3 regions of the Arthrobacter sp. P4_F11 genome follow, and region 3 is predicted to be linked to each of the others. Evidence: riboswitches for the same ligand, from Rfam matches in the RefSeq annotation. Region 3 holds a riboswitch; each other region holds the start of a gene.

Region 1 (5,931 bases), on a different contig from region 3:
CCCGCCTGGTGGATGTCACCACCAAGCCTTCGGAGCTGCGGGCGCCGGAGGACAAGATCCACCCCATGCCCTTCCCCGGGCTGAACATCGACAACCTGCCCTTTTTCGCGGTGATCGCCGCCAACGCCCACGGCCAGACCATGATCCATGACTGGGTCTACGAGAACCGGGCCATCTACCTGACCGAGCTCAACAAGCTGGGCGCCCAGGTCCAGCTGCTCGATCCGCACCGCATTTACGTCAACGGGCCCAGCAAGTGGCGGGCGGCCGAGGTGGGCTGCCCGCCTGCCCTCCGCCCCGCCGCCTGCCTGCTGCTGGCCATGCTGGCGGCCCGTGGCGTCTCGGAGCTGCGGAACATCTATGTCATTGAACGCGGCTATGAGGACCTGGCCGAGCGGCTGAACACCATCGGGGCGAAGATCGAGTATTTCCAAGACTGAGCCCCGCGTTGGTGTGGGGCGTTTCGGCGGATCCTGACGCACAATAGATTCATGCGCACCTTCGGCGTGGAGGAAGAACTGCTGATAGTGGACCCCGAATCGGGGATGCTGCTTGCCCTCGCTGAGCTCATGCTGCCGAGTCTGGTGCCGCCGCAGCAGGAAGCCGCCAGGGTTCTCCCGGCACAGAAACCGGTCCACGAAGGCGCCGACTTCAGCTACGAGCTCAAGCTCGAACAGATCGAGACCCAGACGCATCCGTGCCTGGAATACACGGAACTGCTCCGGCAGCTCAGGCGTGGCCGGTCCCTTGCGGACCAGGCCGCCCGGGCGCACGGCGGGCGCGTCGCGGCCCTGGCCACGTCGCCCCAAGGCTCAGCCACCCACCTGACGCCGAATCCGCGCTATATGACCATGCAGCAGCGCTTCGGGCTCACCGTCCGGAACCAGCTGACCTGCGGCCTCCACGTCCACACCTTTGTGGAGTCCCCGGAGGAAGGCGTGGCGGTAATGGACCGGATCCGCGACAAGCTGGCCGTGCTGATAGCACTCAGCGCGAATTCCCCCTACTGGAACGGGGCTGAGACCGGATTCGAAAGCTACCGCACCCAGGCCTGGAACCGCTGGCCGGGCTCGGGTCCCACGATGATCTTCGGCAGCCTGCCCGTCTACCGCCGCGTGGTCACCCGGCTGGTCGAAAGCGGCGTCCTGATGGACGAGGGGATGGTCTATTTCGACGCCCGGCTGGCCCGTCAGCATCCCACCGTGGAGATCCGGGTCGCGGATGTCTGCTTGCGGGCCGAAGATGCTGCCCTGATTGCCGTGCTGGTGCGCGCCCTCGTGGAGTCCGCCGCGCGGGAATGGAACGAAGGCGTCGATCCCGCCCCGGTGCCCACGCTGCTGCTGCGGATGGCCGCCTGGCAAGCCAGCAATTGCGGACTGCGCGGAGAGCTCCTGGACTTCGGAACCTTCACCCCGGCCCCGGCCGCGGACGTGGTCAGGGCGCTCGTGGACTTCGTGGCCCCGGTGCTTGAGGAACAGGGCGAGCTGGAGCTGGCGCGCGAGGGCGTTGAGCGGATTCTGGCAGAGGGCACCGGTTCGCAGCTGCAGCGCGGCCCGTTCCGGGCCGGCGGCCTGCCCGCCGTCGTCGAGCGGGCCATCGAACTGACCACCCAGGGGCCCGTCACCGAGGGGCCGGCAGACAATCGTTCGGCCCTGGGCCGGTTGCGCCCGGCCTGACCGGGAGCCCGAGGCAGTGCAGGGCAGGGGCGGAAGCCCCTAGACCTGCTTGAGCGCCTGGCCGAGGTCTCGGATCAGGTCCTCGACGTCCTCCAGCCCCACCGAAAGCCGAACCACGCCGTCGCTGAGCCCGATCGCCGCGCGGCCTTCCGGGCCCATCGCGCGGTGCGTGGTGGTGGCCGGGTGCGTGATGAGCGTCTTGGCATCGCCCAGGTTGTTGGAGATGTCGATGATCCGCAGTGCGTCCACGAGTGCGAACGCGGCCTGCTTCGCCGTGCGGCCGGGGGAGGGCTGCAGTTCCAGGGTGAGCACGGTCCCGCCGGCCTTCATCTGCTGCACTGCGAGCGGGTACTGCGGGTGGGACGGCAGCAGCGGGTACTTTACCCAGCCGACCGCAGGCTGTCCCTCGAGCCATTCGGCCAGCCGCAGCGCGGAGGCCGAGGAATGGTTGACGCGCAGGGCCATGGTCTCCAAGCCCTTGGTGAGCACCCAGGCGTTGAACGCCGAAAGCGCCGGACCGGTGTGCCGCATGAGCTGCTTGACGGGCCCGTCGATGAATTCCTTGGTGCCCAGGATGGCCCCGCCCAGGACGCGGCCCTGGCCGTCGATGTGCTTGGTGCCGGAGTAGACCACCACGTCCGCGCCGAGGTCGCCGCAGCGCTGGAGCAGCGGGGTGGCGAAGACGTTGTCTACCACCACCGTGGCGCCGGCCGCGTGCGCCAGTTTGCTCACGGCGGCGATGTCCACGATTTCCTGCATCGGGTTCGACGGCGACTCGAAGAACACCGCCGTGGTCGGCTCGGACAGCGCGGATTGCCACTGCTCCAGGTCCGGGCCGTCCACGAAGACCGTCTCGACTCCCCAGCGCGGCAGGATTTCGTTAAGGATCACGAAGCACGAGCCGAACAGCGAGCGGGCCGCGACCACCCGGTCGCCGGCCGCCAGCAGCGCGCCCAGGGCGGTGAAGACGGCGGACATGCCGGACGCGGTCGCGAAACACGCCTCCGTTCCCTCGAGCAGCCGGAGCCGCTCCTGGAAGGTGGCGACGGAGGGGTTGCCGTAGCGGGAGTAGACGAAGCGCTCGTCCTCCCCGGTGAAGGCGCGCTCGGCGGCGGCCGCGGACTCGTAGACGAATCCTGAGTTGAGGAAGATCGGCTCGGTGGTTTCCTGGAAGCCGGTGCGGTCAAGGCCGCCACGGACAGCCTGGGTGTCGGCCGCCCAGCCGGCGGCGTCGGGATTGAAAGTCACTTAGATCTTTCCGAGGTTGGTGGGCAGGCCGCGGTTCTTCCAGCCATTGACGGTGCGTTCGCCAAAGCGGTCGGTCTCGCCTTCGAAGCCCTCAAGGACGTTGTACGAGGTGTAGCCGGCGGCCGTCGCGGCCGTCGCGGCGGCGATCGACCGGGCACCGGAACGGCAAAGGAACACCAGTTCGACGGCGGTGTCCGCCGGCGCCCGCTGCCTTAGCTGTTCCACGAAGTGCGGGTTCGGCATGCCGCCGGCGAGGTTCCACTGGATGAAGAGCGGATCGCTGCGGCTCTCGCCCGCGGCCGCGGTGTCCGGGATGCCGATGTGGGCCCATTCGCCCTCGGTCCGGACATCCACCAGGATGGCTCCGGCCTCCAGCTTGGCCCACGCCTCCTGCGGGCTGAGGTCTCCGGCGTAGCTCATGCGTGGCCCGCGAAGGCCCCGTCGGCGCCAAATTCGTCGGCGTCGAGCTCATCAACCGCATTGGCCACGGCGGCGTCCGCACTGGCAATCGCGGCCGGCAGGACCAGCGCCTGCGCCACGATCACGGTGCTTCCGTTGAAGCTGGCGGCGGGGCTTCCATGCAGCACGTAGCCCTCGGCCAGGGCGGCTGACACCCGCTCGCAAAAGGCGCGGTCATCCGCGCCGGTGAACAGCCGGTAGGCCAGCCTCTCCTCGCCGGGTGCTGAACCGGGTGTGGCTGTTGTGGGTATTGACGTCTCGGGCACGACGGATCTCCTCTTTCACGCTTGCAGCTCGAATTCTCGAATGCCGAGTATTCACCTGAGGCACCCCGCCGCGAAAGGGAGGGTTGCCGACCGGCCAGTCAGGGCTTGGCACCGGTTCTCATTACTCCCCAAAAACGTAACACCTGCGACGCCGGCCCGCACGGCCGCCGTCGTCATGTTCCGTAACCGGACCGCGGCCCGGGCGAGTAGTGGCGGGCTCCAGTTTCGGGTACAGCCCACTCGTGTCTGCCGGGACGTTTCGCCGTCTACTGGGGGGATTAGGTCCGACGCGTCGGCCGGAGCTGCAGGTGATTCGAGCAATGTGTGAATCGAGCAGTCCCGGAATCGACTCGTCTGTCCATCAACAAGCTGTCTGGGAATCGGTGGCTGGAACGGTCGGAGCCGCAGCCGCGGTCCGGCCGGTGACGGCGGAATGGAGCAATCGTGGGCCCGCGCATACTCGTTACCGGGATTACAAGCGCCGCCGGACGGGCCGTCGCGGCCCAGCTCGAAGCCCGGGGCCTCCCGTACCTCGGCACCGACGCCCGCGCCGACACCCGCCAGGCCGGGGAGGCTCCCGCCGCCGCGGTCAGGCTCCTGCCGGCTACGAACCCGGACATGGTCCTGGACCTGCGCCGGGTGGTGGACCGCGAAGCCATCAACGTCATCATTCCGACCCTCACCGTGGAGCTCCCGCTCCTGGCCGCGGCCCGCGCCGGATTCGCCCAGGACGTGCGGATCATCGTGGCCGACCCAGCCGCGGTGGCCCTCGCCAACGACCACCTGTTCACCACCTGGGCGCTGCAAGCCGCCGGCATCCCGGTGCCCCGGTTCGCGGTTCCGGGCGACCTCGCCGCCGCGCCGGCATCCCTCGCCGGCCTCAGCGGCCCCGTGGTGGTCAAGCCGCGGGTCTTCAAAGGCTCCCATGGTGTCCACCTGCTGGCCGGAACCGACTCCGTTAGCTGGAAGAACATGCCGGCGGGGCAACTGGTCCAGGAATTTATCCCGGGCGCCGACTATGTGTGCCTGGTGTTCGGCACTCCGGCACGCAACGCGATGGCGCCGGTGGCGGTGGTCCTCGAGAAGACCAGGACTCCGTATGGACGCGCCGGCAGCGACGAGGTCAGCCGCAGGGTGCCGGCGAACCAGGCAGGGGATGTGCGCAAGCTGGGCCTGGCCGCCGTCCGCACGCTCGGGCTGGCCGGGCCGGTCCAGGTCCAGATCCGCCGCCGCACCGACGGAACGCCCGTGGTGCTGGGTGTCTGCGCGACCCTGGGGGAGAACAGCACCTGGGCCCCGGAAATGCTCGACGCCGTGCTCGCAACGTTCATGCTCCCGGCGTTCAACCCGGCCTCGTTCCGCCGGTGCCCGGCAGTGCCCGCGGACGCCCTGGGGTGAGCGTTGCTATTCGATGGTCGCGAAGAGGGCGTTGAGTTCGGCAGTGAGCTGGCGCCGGAGTTCCGGGGTGCCGATTTCCTGCCCGTCGATGTGGTTCACCGGGGCCAGGAGCCGGATGCTGGAGATCAGCCAGACCGCGTCGGCGTCCAGCAGGTCCTTCGGCTCCAGCGGGCCGTAGCCCAGCTCCCAGCCGGCGGCCTTGGCAGCGGTGAACAGGGCGCCCTGTGAAGTGCCGGGCAGGATGCCGCTGTCCAGCTGGGGCGTGATGAGCCGCCGGACGGTGCGGACTCCGCCGGCGCCGTCGTCCGAGGTTTCCAGGTGGGCCAGCAGAACGGTCGACGTCGGACCCTCCAGCACCCTGCCGTCCGCGGACGTGAAGATGACGTCGTCGGCGCCCTGCCGGTGGGCGTAGCGCAGTGCCGCCATGTTCACGGCGTAGGAAAGGGTCTTGGCGCCGAGCAGGAGCCACGGGGCGCGCTCGCCAACTTCACTGTCGTAGCCGCGGTCGAGCAGGATGACGTCGATCCCGGTCTCGCGCTGCCGTCGTCCCGCGGCGGCCGGGGCGGAGGCCTGGACCCAGCACGTGGGGGCAGCCGCGCCCTCCGGCCCGCGGGTGACAATCAGCTTCACCACCACCTCGTCCTGCTCCGCGCCGCCCGCTGCAGCCGCGGCGGGGTCCTGCCCGCGGAACTCGCGGATGGCGGTTTCCACCGCCCGCCGCCATGCATCCTCGGCGGGGATGTCCAGCTCCAGAAGCCGGGCCGAGCCCGCCAGCCGGGTCAGGTGCGCCTGGATCTTGCGGGGCCGGCCGCCGACGGCCAGGAGGGATTCGAAAACGCCGTCGCCGCGGGTGGCGCCCAGGTCCGTGGCCATCAGCTGCGGCT
Region 2 (5,931 bases), on a different contig from region 3:
CCACACGTCCTCCTCGGCACTGGCGCTCAAAGTCAACGATGCCCCGGCCGGCAGCTGGATCATCGACACCCCCGGCATCCGGTCCTTCGGCCTGGCCCACGTGGACCCGGACCGGATCCTGCGCTCCTTCCCGGACCTGGAGCCGGGCACCGATGATTGCGAACGCGGCTGCAAGCATGACTCCACCGCCGTCAACTGCGGCGTCGACAAGTGGGTTGCGGCCGGGCACGCGGGGCCTTCGGGACCGGCCAGGCTCGCGTCCCTGCGCCGGCTGCTGGGCACTGACCCGCGGATGGAAGCGCAGGAAACCAAGGAACTGGGCACCGTCTCCTAGCCGGACCAGCAACGGGGCGGCGGCGCCGTGCCGCGGCCTACCGCCCGGCGGCCCGGTTTGACGGTAGTTTGGAACCATGAGTCAACCCGCTTCGAGCTACAACGATGACCTGCGCCTTGCCCATGTACTGGCAGATTCGGTCGATTCCCAGACCATGAGCCGCTTCAAGGCGCTCGACCTTCGGATCGAGACGAAGCCCGACCTCACACCCGTCACCGATGCCGACAAGTCCGCGGAAGAGGCCATTCGCGGCCAGCTCTCCCGGTCACGTCCGCGTGACGCGGTCCTGGGCGAAGAATTTGGCAGCTCGGGCCACGGTTCCCGCCGGTGGATCATCGACCCGATCGACGGCACGAAGAACTTTGTCCGCGGCGTCCCGGTCTGGGCCACCCTGATCGCCCTCGTCGATGAGGGCGAGCCGGTGGTCGGCGTCGTCAGCGCGCCGGCACTGGGCAAGCGCTGGTGGGCCGCCAAGGGTGCAGGCGCCTACACGGGCCGCTCGCTCGCCGCCGCCACACGGTTGAAGGTATCCAACGTCTCCAATCTCGAGGACGCCTCGCTGTCCTACTCCAGCCTTGGCGGCTGGAAGGAACGCGGGAACCTGGACGAGTTCCTGGGCCTGACCGAGGAAGTGTGGCGCACCCGCGCCTACGGTGACTTCTGGTCGTACTGCCTCGTGGCCGAGGGCGCCGTGGACATCGCCTGCGAACCCGAGCTGAATCTCTACGACATGGCCGCCCTGGTGCCGATCGTGACCGAGGCCGGCGGCCGCTTCACCTCGCTCGAAGGCGAGGACGGCCCCTTCGGCGGCAACGCCCTGGCCACCAATTCGATCCTGCACTCGGAAGTGCTCAAGCGGCTCAACCCCGGACTCGACGACCTCTTCCAAGCCCACCCGAACAACTGAGCCGCGCCCGTAATAATCCGCTTCACAATCGGCGGCCGCCTTTTCCCCGGCTGCCCCGATGTCCTACGCTCGATGCAGGTCACGAGTGCCAGCGCTAAACCCCGGTTTGCTGGCCGGCAACCCTCCAGTCGCGGTGGGGTGCCCCGGGTGACGACCTGGCCGGTCCGGAACGGACCCGGCAAGCGCGGATTCCCACGGTGTGGGGTCCTGTTCGAGTGAGGTCCCATGACAACTGCCATTTTCCCCGTTGCCCCTGAATTCCATGCACGGCTTGCCCTCGCGGCCCGCCCGCTGGCAGCCGTCACCGGGGCCGAAATCCAGGCCCCGCTGATCACCGGCGGCCACGCGCGCTACGCCAACCTCGACTACGGCGCCTCCGCCCCGGCCCTGTCCGTGGTCTCGGCCTACCTGAACGAAATCCTGCCGTACTACGCGAGCGTGCACCGCGGCGCCGGCTACGCATCGCAGATCAGCACCTCCGTCTACGAGAACGCCCGGGACATCGTGCGGGACTTCGTGGGCGGCCGGCCCGACGATTCCGTGATCTTCACGCGCAACACCACCGATTCCCTGAACCTGCTGGCCGGCTGCCTGCCGCTGCGCGACGGGCGGCCCGCGGGCGAGGTCCTCTACCTCGACATCGAACACCACGCCAACCTCCTGCCCTGGCAGAATGTCCCGCACCGCAGCGTCGTGGCCGCCGCCACCCTCGCGGCCACCGTGGACCGCCTGCGCGACGAACTCGCCCGCGGCGGCGTCAGCCTGCTGGCCGTCACCGGCGCCTCCAACGTCACCGGGGAGATCCTCCCGATCCGGACCCTGGCCGCACTGGCGCACGAATACGGCGCCAGGATCGTTGTCGACGCCGCGCAGCTCGCCCCGCACCGGCGGATCAATATCGCCGCGGACGACGTCGATTACCTCGCCTTCTCGGGACACAAGCTGTACGCCCCGTTCGGCGCCGGCGTGCTGGTGGGGCGGACAGACTGGCTCGACGCCGGCACCCCGCACCTGGCCGGCGGCGGCGCGGTCCGCGATGCCCGGCTCGACTCCGTCAGCTGGACCACGGGACCTGCCCGGCACGAGGGCGGCTCGCCGAACGTCCTCGGCGCGGCGGCCCTCGCCCGCGCCACCCAGGTCATTGCGGCCCTGGACCCGGAGCAGTGGCAGGCCCACGAGGACGCCATCCGGTCCTTCCTCGTCGAGGGCCTCCAGGGCATCGAAGGAGTAACCGTGCACCGGATCTTTGCCGATTCGGTTTCTGATTCTTCCTCCGCTTCTTCCACTGGAGGCGATCAGCCGGACACCGGCACGATCGGCGTCGTGAACTTTTCCGTGGAAGGCTACGACGCCGGACTGGTGGCCGCCTACCTGTCGGCCGAACACGGCATTGGCCTGCGCGACGGCCGCTTCTGCGCCCACCCGCTGCTCAAGCGGCTCGGCCTGCCCGCCGGCTCCCTGCGGGCCAGCTTCGGCCTCGGCTCACGGCTGGAGGACGCCGAACGCCTGCTGGCCGGCCTGCAGCAGCTGCGGCAGAACGGACTCGGCTGGGATTACGTGGTGGACGCCGGCCGCTGGGTGCCGGCCAACGATACCCGCAGCTACCCCCACTGGGCTCCGAACACCCCGGGCACGGCCGGCGCTGCGCCCTGCACCCTCGACTAGCGCAGGATCAGGGCCCGGCGCGGGTGCGGTAAATTCGAAAGGTATCTGAAACCAGCAGGACCTTCCAGAAGGAGATCGCACGTGGCAAGCGCCGGACCCAGGCTCCACAGCGGACCGAAGCTGCACAGCGAGCGGCGCCAGGAACTCGGACAAAGCTTCCAGGACGGCGGCGAACACTACGAACGCGTCCGCCCCGGCTATCCGCAGGAGTCGGCCGACTGGCTGGTTCCGGCGGGAGCCAGGGACGCCGCGGACATTGGCGCGGGCACCGGGAAGTTCACTTCCCTTTTGGCAGAACGCGGACTGGGCACGGTGGCCGTGGACCCCTCTGCCGACATGCTTGAGCAGTTGCGCCGGACCCTGCCGGACGTCACCGCCATCGAGGGCAGCGCCGAGGACACCGGTCTCGAGCCGGAGTCCTTTGACCTGGTCACGGTTGCCCAGGCGTGGCACTGGTGCGACCCGGGCCCGGCCAGCGCCGAGATTGCCCGGATCCTGCGGCCGCGCGGCGTGCTGGGCCTGATCTGGAACCAGCTGGACACCAGCGTGCCCTGGGTGCACCGGCTCTCCCGGATCATGCACGCCGGGGACGTCCACAAGCCACACTTCCGTCCGGCCGTGGGCCCCGAGTTCACCGGGCTGGAGAGCCACCTGACGCGCTGGGAGGATTCCGTCACGACGGAGGACATCCAGGAGCTCGCCAAGTCCCGCAGCTACTATCTCGCGGCATCGGCCTCCACCCGGACCAAGGTCACAGCCAACCTTGCCTGGTACCTGAACGAGCATCTGGGGCACACCCCGGGCGAGGTGCTCCGGCTGCCCTACCTGACCCAGACGTGGCGGGCCTTCCGGGCCTGATGCACGCTCACCCCGGATGCCCCCGGATTGCACGCAGCGCCCGCCGGGCTTATTGTTTCGGTATGCCTAATAATTTCTTATAGGCACACGAAACTTTGACACCGGCTGTTTTCCGGCCGGCGCCGATCATCGCGTCAACGCCGACGCGCCAATCACAGGAGCTGGCAGTGCTGGAGCTAACGGGACACGGGCAACCGGCGCAGGACGCCCCCACTTACAAACACCCGGGTGCCCGGAGGGCGCTGATCGGCCTGTTGGGACCGGCCTTCGTGGCGTCGATCGCCTACGTGGACCCCGGAAACGTAGCCGCCAACCTGACCGCCGGAGCGCAGTACGGCTACCTGCTGGTGTGGGTCCTCGTGGCCGCCAACGTCATGGCCGTCCTCGTCCAGTACCAGTCCGCCAAGCTCGGGATCGTCACGGGCAAGAGCCTTCCGGAGATCCTTGGTGAACGGCTCAAGCCGTTCTGGCGCCGCGCCTTCTGGGTGCAGGCCGAAGTCGTCGCCGCCGCCACCGATCTCGCGGAGGTGGTGGGCGGCGCAATCGCCCTGTTCCTGCTTTTCGGCCTGCCCCTCCCCCTGGGCGCCATGATTGTTGGCGCCGTGTCCATGCTCCTGCTCGCGGTCCAGGCCCGGCAGAAACAGCGGCCGTTCGAATTCATCATCATGTTCCTGCTCGGCATCATCACAGTCGGCTTCCTGGCCGGGCTGTTCATCAGCCCGCCCGATCCGGGGGCCGCCCTGGCCGGGCTCATGCCCGGTTTCCAGGGCCCGGACACCGTCCTGTTGGCCGCCAGCATGCTCGGGGCCACCGTCATGCCGCACGCCATCTACGTCCACTCTGCCCTGTCCCGGGACCGGCACCGGCCGGACGAACACCTGCATGTTCCCCCGGCGGCCATCGCGCGCCTGGTCCGGGCCACCCGGTTCGACGTCGTGGCCGCCCTCGCGATCGCCGGGCTGGTCAACATTGGGATGCTGCTCCTGGCCGCCTCCACCCTCGGCGGCGAAGAAGGCACGGACACGATCGAGGGCGCGCACGCCGCCATCACCGCCAATCTCGGCCCGATCGTCGGCGTGATCTTCGCGGTCGGGCTGCTCGCCTCCGGCCTGGCATCGACCTCCGTGGGCTGCTATGCCGGCGGCACCATCATGCAGGGCCTGCTCAAGATCCGGATCCCCGTCATGGCCCGGCGGGTCGTGACCCTTATCCCCGCCGTCGTGCTGCTGGCGGTGGGCTTCGACCCCACGTGGGCACTCGTCCTGAGCCAGGTGGTCCTCAGCTTCGGGATTCCCTTTGTCCTGGTCCCGCTGGTGGTGCTGACCAGCAACAAAGCCCTGATGGGCCGCTTCGCCGACGGCCCGGCCCTCCGAGTCGCCGCCATCATCAGCGTGGTGCTCGTCGTGGCTCTTAACCTGGTGCTGCTGTGGCTCACTTTCTCCGGAGGCAGCTGACGGTAGGCTTAGGTCTGTGAAGACCAGTACGCCCTCCTCCTCGATCGAGGACTACGTCAAGGTCATCTATTCGTTCACCGAGTGGCAGCGCAAGCCGATCACCTCCACGCAGCTGGCACAGCGCCTGGGCGTCGCCAACTCCTCGGTGTCGGAAATGGTCCGCAAGCTCAAGGACCAGGGCCTCGTGGACCACAAGCCCTACAGCGCCGTCACGCTCACCAGCGATGGAGTCCGGCTCGCCCTGTCCATGGTTCGGCGGCACCGGCTGATCGAGACTTTCCTCGTCCGCGAGCTGGGCTACCGCTGGGACGAGGTCCACGACGAAGCCGAACTCCTGGAGCACGCCGTCTCGGACACCTTTATTGAACGCATGGCGGCCAAGCTGGGGAACCCCACCCGGGACCCGCACGGCGATCCCATCCCGGCCGCCGACGGCTCGGTGCTGATGCCCGCCGCCCACCGCCTGAGCGAACTCGACGACGGCCACACCGGCCGGATCACCCGGATCAGCGACGAGAACCCGGAGCTCCTGCGCTATCTCGCCGCAGAGGACATCGACCTCGACGCCGAAGTGGAGGTGGTAGGCCGGCGTCCCTTCGGTGGCCCCATGGTAGTGCGGATCGGTTCCGCCGCGGCACTGCGCGAATTCGATTTCGCCGACGAGGTCGCCTCGGCCCTCTGGGTCCACAGCGATGCCGGGCACGCCGGCTGCA
Region 3 (5,931 bases):
CCGCTTGCCGGCCTCCGCTCCCCCGGCGATGTTGAACGCCACGACGGCGCCGGTCCCCTTGGGCCCGTACTTGCGGCCGCGCTCGTACCAGGGGCTGGACGGCAGCCCGGCGTAGGCGACCGATTCGACGTCGTCCCGCCCCTCCAGCCATTGCGCCACCTTCGTGGCGTTGGCCACGTGGCGCTCGACGCGCAGGCTCAGCGTTTCGATGCCCTGGGCGATGAGGAAGGCGTTGAACGGGGACACCGCGGAGCCGAGGTCGCGCAGGAGCTGGACCCGGGCCTTGAGGATGTAGGAGAGGTTCGCGCCCAGCGCGCCGTCGGCTCCGAGGTCGCGGGCGTAGACCAGGCCGTTGTAGGTGGGGTCCGGGGTGTTGAAGCCGGGGAACCGCTCCGGGTCTTTCCCGAAGTCGAAGTTGCCGGAGTCCACGATCACGCCGGCGATTGCGGCGCCGTGCCCGCCGAGGTACTTGGTGGCGGAATGGACCACGATGTCCGCGCCCCACTCGATCGGCCGGATCAGGTAGGGGGTGGAGAGCGTGTTGTCGACCACCAGCGGGACGCCGGCCTCGTGCGCCACGCGGGAGACGCCCTCGATGTCCAGGACGTCCTGGCGGGGGTTGGAGACCACTTCGCCGAAGAACAGCTTGGTGTTGGGCTGGACGGCGTCCCGCCACTGGTCCAGGTTATCCGGGTCCGCCACGAAGGTCACGGAGATGCCGAACTTCTTCAGCGTGTGCGCGAGCAGGTTGTAGGTTCCGCCATAGAGGCTGGGGCTGGCCACCACATGGTCCCCGGCCTCGGCGATATTGAGGATGGCGAACGTCTCGGCGGCCTGGCCGGAGCTGAGCAGCAGCGCCGCGAGGCCGCCTTCCAGGCTGGCGACGCGCTGTTCGACGGCGTCCTGGGTCGGGTTGCCGATCCGGGTGTAGATGGGCGCGAGCTCGGCGAGCGCGAAGCGGTTCGCGGCGCTTTCGGCGCTGGGGAACACGAACGACGTCGTCTGGTAGATGGGCAGGGAACGCGCGCCGGTGGCGCTGTCCGGCTCCTGGCCGGCGTGGATCTGGCGGGTTTCAAAGGACCAGGCGTTGGACATTGGTGCTCCTCGAGTCACTGGGCACAGCACCGGCCGGGGCTTTCGGCCCGAACCGGAACAGGCGCCGCGCTTGCCCTCCGGCGGGCGCCGGACGGCCAGGTCTTCACCCGGGGCACCCCACCGCGATACGAGGGTTGCCGGCCAGCAAGCCGGGGCTGTGCGCTGGCACTCATGACCTGGCTTCAGTGTAGGAATGGCGGCGGAGCCATGGATAGCTTTGTGACGAAGATGAAGACGGCCGCCGTGACGGAGCATCCGGGGCGCCGCGTTCCGCGCCCCAGGACGTCCCATGACGGTTAGGGGAGCCTAAGCTGAGAGGTCCATCACAAAGTGCCAAGATGATGGCATGCGCATGGATCACGTCTCTTACGCCTGTGAACACGATGGCTTGGCAGCCACCACTGAACGTATTGCGTCTGCCCTCGGCGTTGAAGCCGTGAAGGGTGGAGTGCACCCCCGTTTCGGGACACGCAACATGATTATCCCGCTCGCGGGACACAAGTACCTGGAAGTCGTGGAGGTCCTGAACCACCCGGCCTCCGACAAGGCCCCGTTCGGCCAGGCCGTCCGGGCACGCTCCGAGGCCGGCGGCGGCTGGATGGGCTGGTGCGTCGAGGTTGACGACCTGGCCCCGTTCGAGGAGCGGCTCGGCCGCGCCGCCGTCAACGGCAACCGGAAGTTTCCCGACGGCCGCGAACTGGTCTGGAAGCAGATCGGCATCCTGGGGCTCATTGCCGACCCCCAGGTGCCGTACATGCTCAAGTGGGAGGGCGACCCGGAGTTGCACCCGTCCAACGCCTACGCGAGCGATGTCAAGATGTCCGCACTGACCATTGCCGGTTCGGCCGCACGTGTCACGGAGTGGCTGGGCGAACCGGTTGAAAAGCCGCTGGAAGACGTCGCCGTGAACTGGATCGCGCCGCACGGGACTCCCGGCATCCTCTCTGTCACCTTCGAGACCGCCTCCGGAGCGGTCACGATCTAACGCTCCACCTGCCCCACGCTTCGGCCGCCATCTCTTAGGTGCCAACGATGTCACCTAGGAGACGGCGGCCGAGATCATTTAAGGGCTGCTCCTAAAAGCAACTCAGCCCAGGCCCACGGCCTTGCCGAACAGGCTGAACCCCACGAACGCCACAGTGTCCAGGATGGCGTGGGCGATCACCAGCGGCATCACCCGTTTGGTCCGCGTGTAGACCAGCGCGAAGACGACGCCCATCACCGCGTTGCCGATGAACGGCCCGAACCCCTGGTACAGGTGATAGCTGCCGCGGAGCAGGGCGCTGGCGGCGATGGCCGCCGGCACGCTCCAGCCCAGTTTCCCGAGCCGGTCCAGCAGGTACGCCACCACAATCACTTCCTCGACCACCGCGTGCCGGATCGCGGACAGGACCAGCACTGGCACGGTCCACCAGTACGCGTCCAGGGCACTGGGGATGATCGCCGTCGTGATCCCCAGGGCCCGGCCGGCGGCGTAGAGACCCAGGGACGGAATGCCGATGAGCGCGGCGAGTCCGAGACCCTGCAGGAGGTCCTTGCCGGGCCGGGCGAAGTCGAAGCCGATCCTTCGGAACGCCGAGGTTCCGCGCTCACCGGCCGGCCAGTGCTCGGTGAGGAAATAGATCACGAGGGCCACCGGGACCAGGGCGAAGATGATGTCCAGCAACTGGTAGGTGAGGTCGAAGTATTCGCGTGCGCTCTGTGAGCGGTTCAGTGTGGATGTCCCCTGGGCCAGCGGCGCCGTGGTCATCTTGTCCAGCAACTGCACCACGGAGTAGATCGCGGACTGCCCCAGCGACAACCCCAGGACAATCAACACTTCGAACCGCAGCCGACGGCGGGAGGGAACCAACATGGTTCTATCTTGCCTGCACTTGCCGATAGTTTGCTGGTGCCCGCGTGGTGCCGGCCGAACGGGGTTTTGCCTGCGGCACCTGCTTTTAGGAGCCCTATGCTTGGGGATTATGAGTGCGCCCCGGAAAATCATCATGATCCGGCACGGCCAGTCTGCCGCCAATGCCGACACCTCGATCTACAACCGTGTTCCGGACTACCGGATCCCGTTGACCGCGCTGGGTCTGGAGCAGGCCACCGCGGCCGGGGAGGAGGTCCGGCGCCAGCTGGACGGCCGCCCGGTGTGCGTCTACGTCTCCCCGTACCTGCGCGCCTACCAGACCCTCGAGGCGCTGAATCTCGGCCCGCTCGTGGAGCGGGTGATCGAGGAACCGCGCCTGCGCGAACAGGACTGGGCCAACTTTCAGATCGCCGGCGACATCGAGGACCAGAAGGAGCTCCGCAACGCCTACGGGCACTTCTTCTACCGCTTCCGCGAGGGCGAGTCCGGTTCCGATGTGTATGACAGGATCTCTTCGTTCATGGAAACCCTGCACCGGCACTGGTCCCGGCCCGGCTATGCCCCGAACGCGCTGTTCGTGACGCACGGATTGACCATGCGGCTGTTCTGCATGCGCTGGTTCCACTGGTCGGTGGAATACTTCGAGTCCCTGAACAACCCCGAGAACGCCGAGGTCCGCACCCTGCTGCGCACCTCGCACGGCAAGTACGAGCTCGACAAGCCCTTCACGCAGTGGGAGAAGAGGCGCGTGGACGAGACCGTCCTCGACGCACCGCCCATGATGTTCTAGGGCTAGCGGAGCGGCTGCGCTACACCGACGCGCCACACCGCGTGCGTCAGGGGGATGCCGGGCCGGTAGGCGAGGTGCGTGGCGGAAGGGGCGTTGAGCAGGTGCAGGTCCGCGCGGTGTCCGACGGCGATCGAGCCCACCGCGCGTTCGCCGTCGACGTCGTTCCCGGCCTCCCGCCCCAGGGCCAGGGCGCCGCCGTAGGTCGCGGCGCGCACCGCCTCATGGACACTGAGCCGCATCTGCAGCACTGCGGTGGTGACGCAGAACGCCATGGAGCTGGTGTAGGACGTGCCGGGGTTGCAGTTGGAGGCCAGCGCCAGCTGCACACCGGCGTCGAGCAGTTCACGGCCTGGGGCCAGCGGCTGCCGGGTGGAAAGATCGCAGGCCGGCAGGCACGTGGCAACCGTGCCGCGCTGCCCGGATCCAGGCGTGCCGCTGCCGCCGGCGGCGTCCCAGCCGGACCAGCTGCCGGCAAGGGCGTCGATGTCCGCGGCCGACAGGTAGTTCACGTGGTCCACGCTCGCGGCGCCGAATTCCACGGCCAGCCTGACGCCGGGGCCCTCGCCGAGCTGGTTGCCGTGGACGCGCAGCCCCAGCCCGGCGGCCTTGCAGGCCAGCAGCACCCGGCGGGACTGGTCCTCGTTGAACGCACCCTGCTCGCAAAAGACGTCGGCCCAGCGGACGTAGGGCCGGACTGCGGTGAGCATCGGTCCGCAGACCAGCTCCGTGTATTCCTCCGCGTCCATCCCGGCGGGCACAAGGTGCGCCCCCAGGTAGGTCACCTCGTCCGCCACCGTGGAGGCGATGCGGGCGCTGCGGGCCTCGTTCTCGAGGTCCAGGCCGTAGCCGGTTTTGGTCTCCAGGTAGGTGGTGCCCTGCGACACGGCCTCCGCGACGCGGCCCATCGCCAGCCGGGTCAGGTCGAAGTCGCTCGTGCTCCGGGTGGCGCCGGTGGTGACGGCGATCCCGCCGGCGCTGTAGCTTTCCCCCGCCATCCGGGCCTCGAACTCGGCAGTGCGGTCCCCCGCGAAGATCAGGTGCGTGTGGGAGTCGACCCAGCCCGGGAGGAGCGCCCGGCCACCGGCATCCACCCGTTCGTCCGCGGCCGGGGCGCCGGCCGCGGGCCCGAGCCAGGAAATCCGCTCCCCCTCGATGACCACCGCCGCGTCGCGGAGGACGCGGTGTTCCGCGTCCTGGGTCATCAGTTCGGCGATATTGGTGATGAGGGTACTCATGGGTCCATTCTTCAGCGCCGGATGGACCAGCGGGTCGCGGCCAGCGCCTCCGCTGTCCGGGATGCCGGACTGGCGTCCCGCGCCGGGGGCAGGGCCGGGGCCAGGGCCGGGGCGGAGCCCTGGCCGGCGAGGATCAGCCCGGCGGCCAGTTCCGCGACGCCGGATGAGGTCTGGAATCCGTACCCCCCTTGGCCGGCGAGCCAGAAGAATCCGGTGGCCTCGGCGTCGAACCCCACCACCGGGACGCCGTCGGCCGCCTCCGTCCGCAGCCCCGTCCAGGCCGTGCGAACGCTCCGGATCCCGAGCGTCGTGATCTCGTTGAGCCGGGCGATGACCCGTTCGACGTCGCCGGGATAGGGCCGGGCGTCCTCAGGTCCGCTCGGCACGTGTTCGGCGGGCGAGATCAGGACCTGGCCGTTGTCCGGCCGGAAGTAGAAGCTGTCATCGGCCGCCGCCACCATCGGGCAGGCTTCCGGGAGGGGATTCTCGACGTCGACGATCGCCGCGGTGCGCCGGTACGGCTGCAGGCCGAGCTTCTCGACGCCACTGAGGACGGCGAGCTCGTCGGCCCAGGCACCGGCGGCGTTGACCACGACGGCGGACTGGAAGCCTTCCTGCCCGGCGCCCAGTTCCCAGCCGGTGCCCAGGCGTTGGGCGGAATGGACCCTGGCGCCGGTAATGATGTCCACGCCGCCGGCCACGGCGAGCCGCCGGTGGTCCTCGAGCAGCACGGGGGCGTTGCAGGCGAAGGATCCGGTGTCCAGCCCGGCGGCGCTGAACGAATCCGGGACCAGGACCGGGCACAGGTCCAGTGCCTCGGCGTGGGTGATCCGCTGCATGTGTCCGCTTGCCTCCGCCCGGACGGTGGCGTCGTCCCCGATCAGCATGAAACTGCGCGGGGTGAGCACCGGTTCCGGACGTTCAGCGTCCTGGGCCGCGATGAGGTCGAGCGTCCG

The links. Region 3 has a riboswitch for S-adenosylmethionine ahead of AC1DRO_RS09120 (bifunctional o-acetylhomoserine/o-acetylserine sulfhydrylase). Riboswitches for the same ligand answer to the same signal wherever they lie in the genome.
Region 1: linked by a shared signal. The riboswitch ahead of AC1DRO_RS18590 (DUF1737 domain-containing protein) and the one ahead of AC1DRO_RS09120 (bifunctional o-acetylhomoserine/o-acetylserine sulfhydrylase) in region 3 are both predicted to bind S-adenosylmethionine.
Region 2: linked by a shared signal. The riboswitch ahead of AC1DRO_RS12535 (aminotransferase class V-fold PLP-dependent enzyme) and the one ahead of AC1DRO_RS09120 (bifunctional o-acetylhomoserine/o-acetylserine sulfhydrylase) in region 3 are both predicted to bind S-adenosylmethionine.

What each region holds. Positions count from the first base shown of each region.
Region 1 is NZ_JBFUJK010000019.1:62,091-68,021, forward strand. It holds gene AC1DRO_RS18570 (UDP-N-acetylglucosamine 1-carboxyvinyltransferase) at 1-440, shown strand, start outside; gene AC1DRO_RS18575 (glutamate--cysteine ligase 2) at 492-1,676, shown strand; gene AC1DRO_RS18580 (O-succinylhomoserine sulfhydrylase) at 1,716-2,924, opposite strand; gene AC1DRO_RS18585 (rhodanese-like domain-containing protein) at 2,925-3,344, opposite strand; gene AC1DRO_RS18590 (DUF1737 domain-containing protein) at 3,341-3,649, opposite strand; SAM riboswitch class IV at 3,662-3,775, opposite strand; gene AC1DRO_RS18595 (ATP-grasp domain-containing protein) at 4,094-5,047, shown strand; gene AC1DRO_RS18600 (aminodeoxychorismate lyase) at 5,054-5,931, opposite strand, start outside.
Region 2 is NZ_JBFUJK010000010.1:22,029-27,959, forward strand. It holds gene rsgA (ribosome small subunit-dependent GTPase A) at 1-334, shown strand, start outside; gene hisN (histidinol-phosphatase) at 411-1,241, shown strand; SAM riboswitch class IV at 1,319-1,432, shown strand; gene AC1DRO_RS12535 (aminotransferase class V-fold PLP-dependent enzyme) at 1,467-2,906, shown strand; gene AC1DRO_RS12540 (class I SAM-dependent methyltransferase) at 2,988-3,764, shown strand; gene AC1DRO_RS12545 (Nramp family divalent metal transporter) at 3,932-5,218, shown strand; gene AC1DRO_RS12550 (metal-dependent transcriptional regulator) at 5,235-5,931, shown strand, end outside.
Region 3 is NZ_JBFUJK010000006.1:194,264-200,194, forward strand. It holds gene AC1DRO_RS09120 (bifunctional o-acetylhomoserine/o-acetylserine sulfhydrylase) at 1-1,095, opposite strand, end outside; SAM riboswitch class IV at 1,157-1,272, opposite strand; gene AC1DRO_RS09125 (VOC family protein) at 1,442-2,080, shown strand; gene AC1DRO_RS09130 (CPBP family intramembrane glutamic endopeptidase) at 2,183-2,950, opposite strand; gene AC1DRO_RS09135 (histidine phosphatase family protein) at 3,060-3,740, shown strand; gene AC1DRO_RS09140 (amidohydrolase family protein) at 3,743-4,975, opposite strand; gene AC1DRO_RS09145 (NAD(P)/FAD-dependent oxidoreductase) at 4,987-5,931, opposite strand, start outside.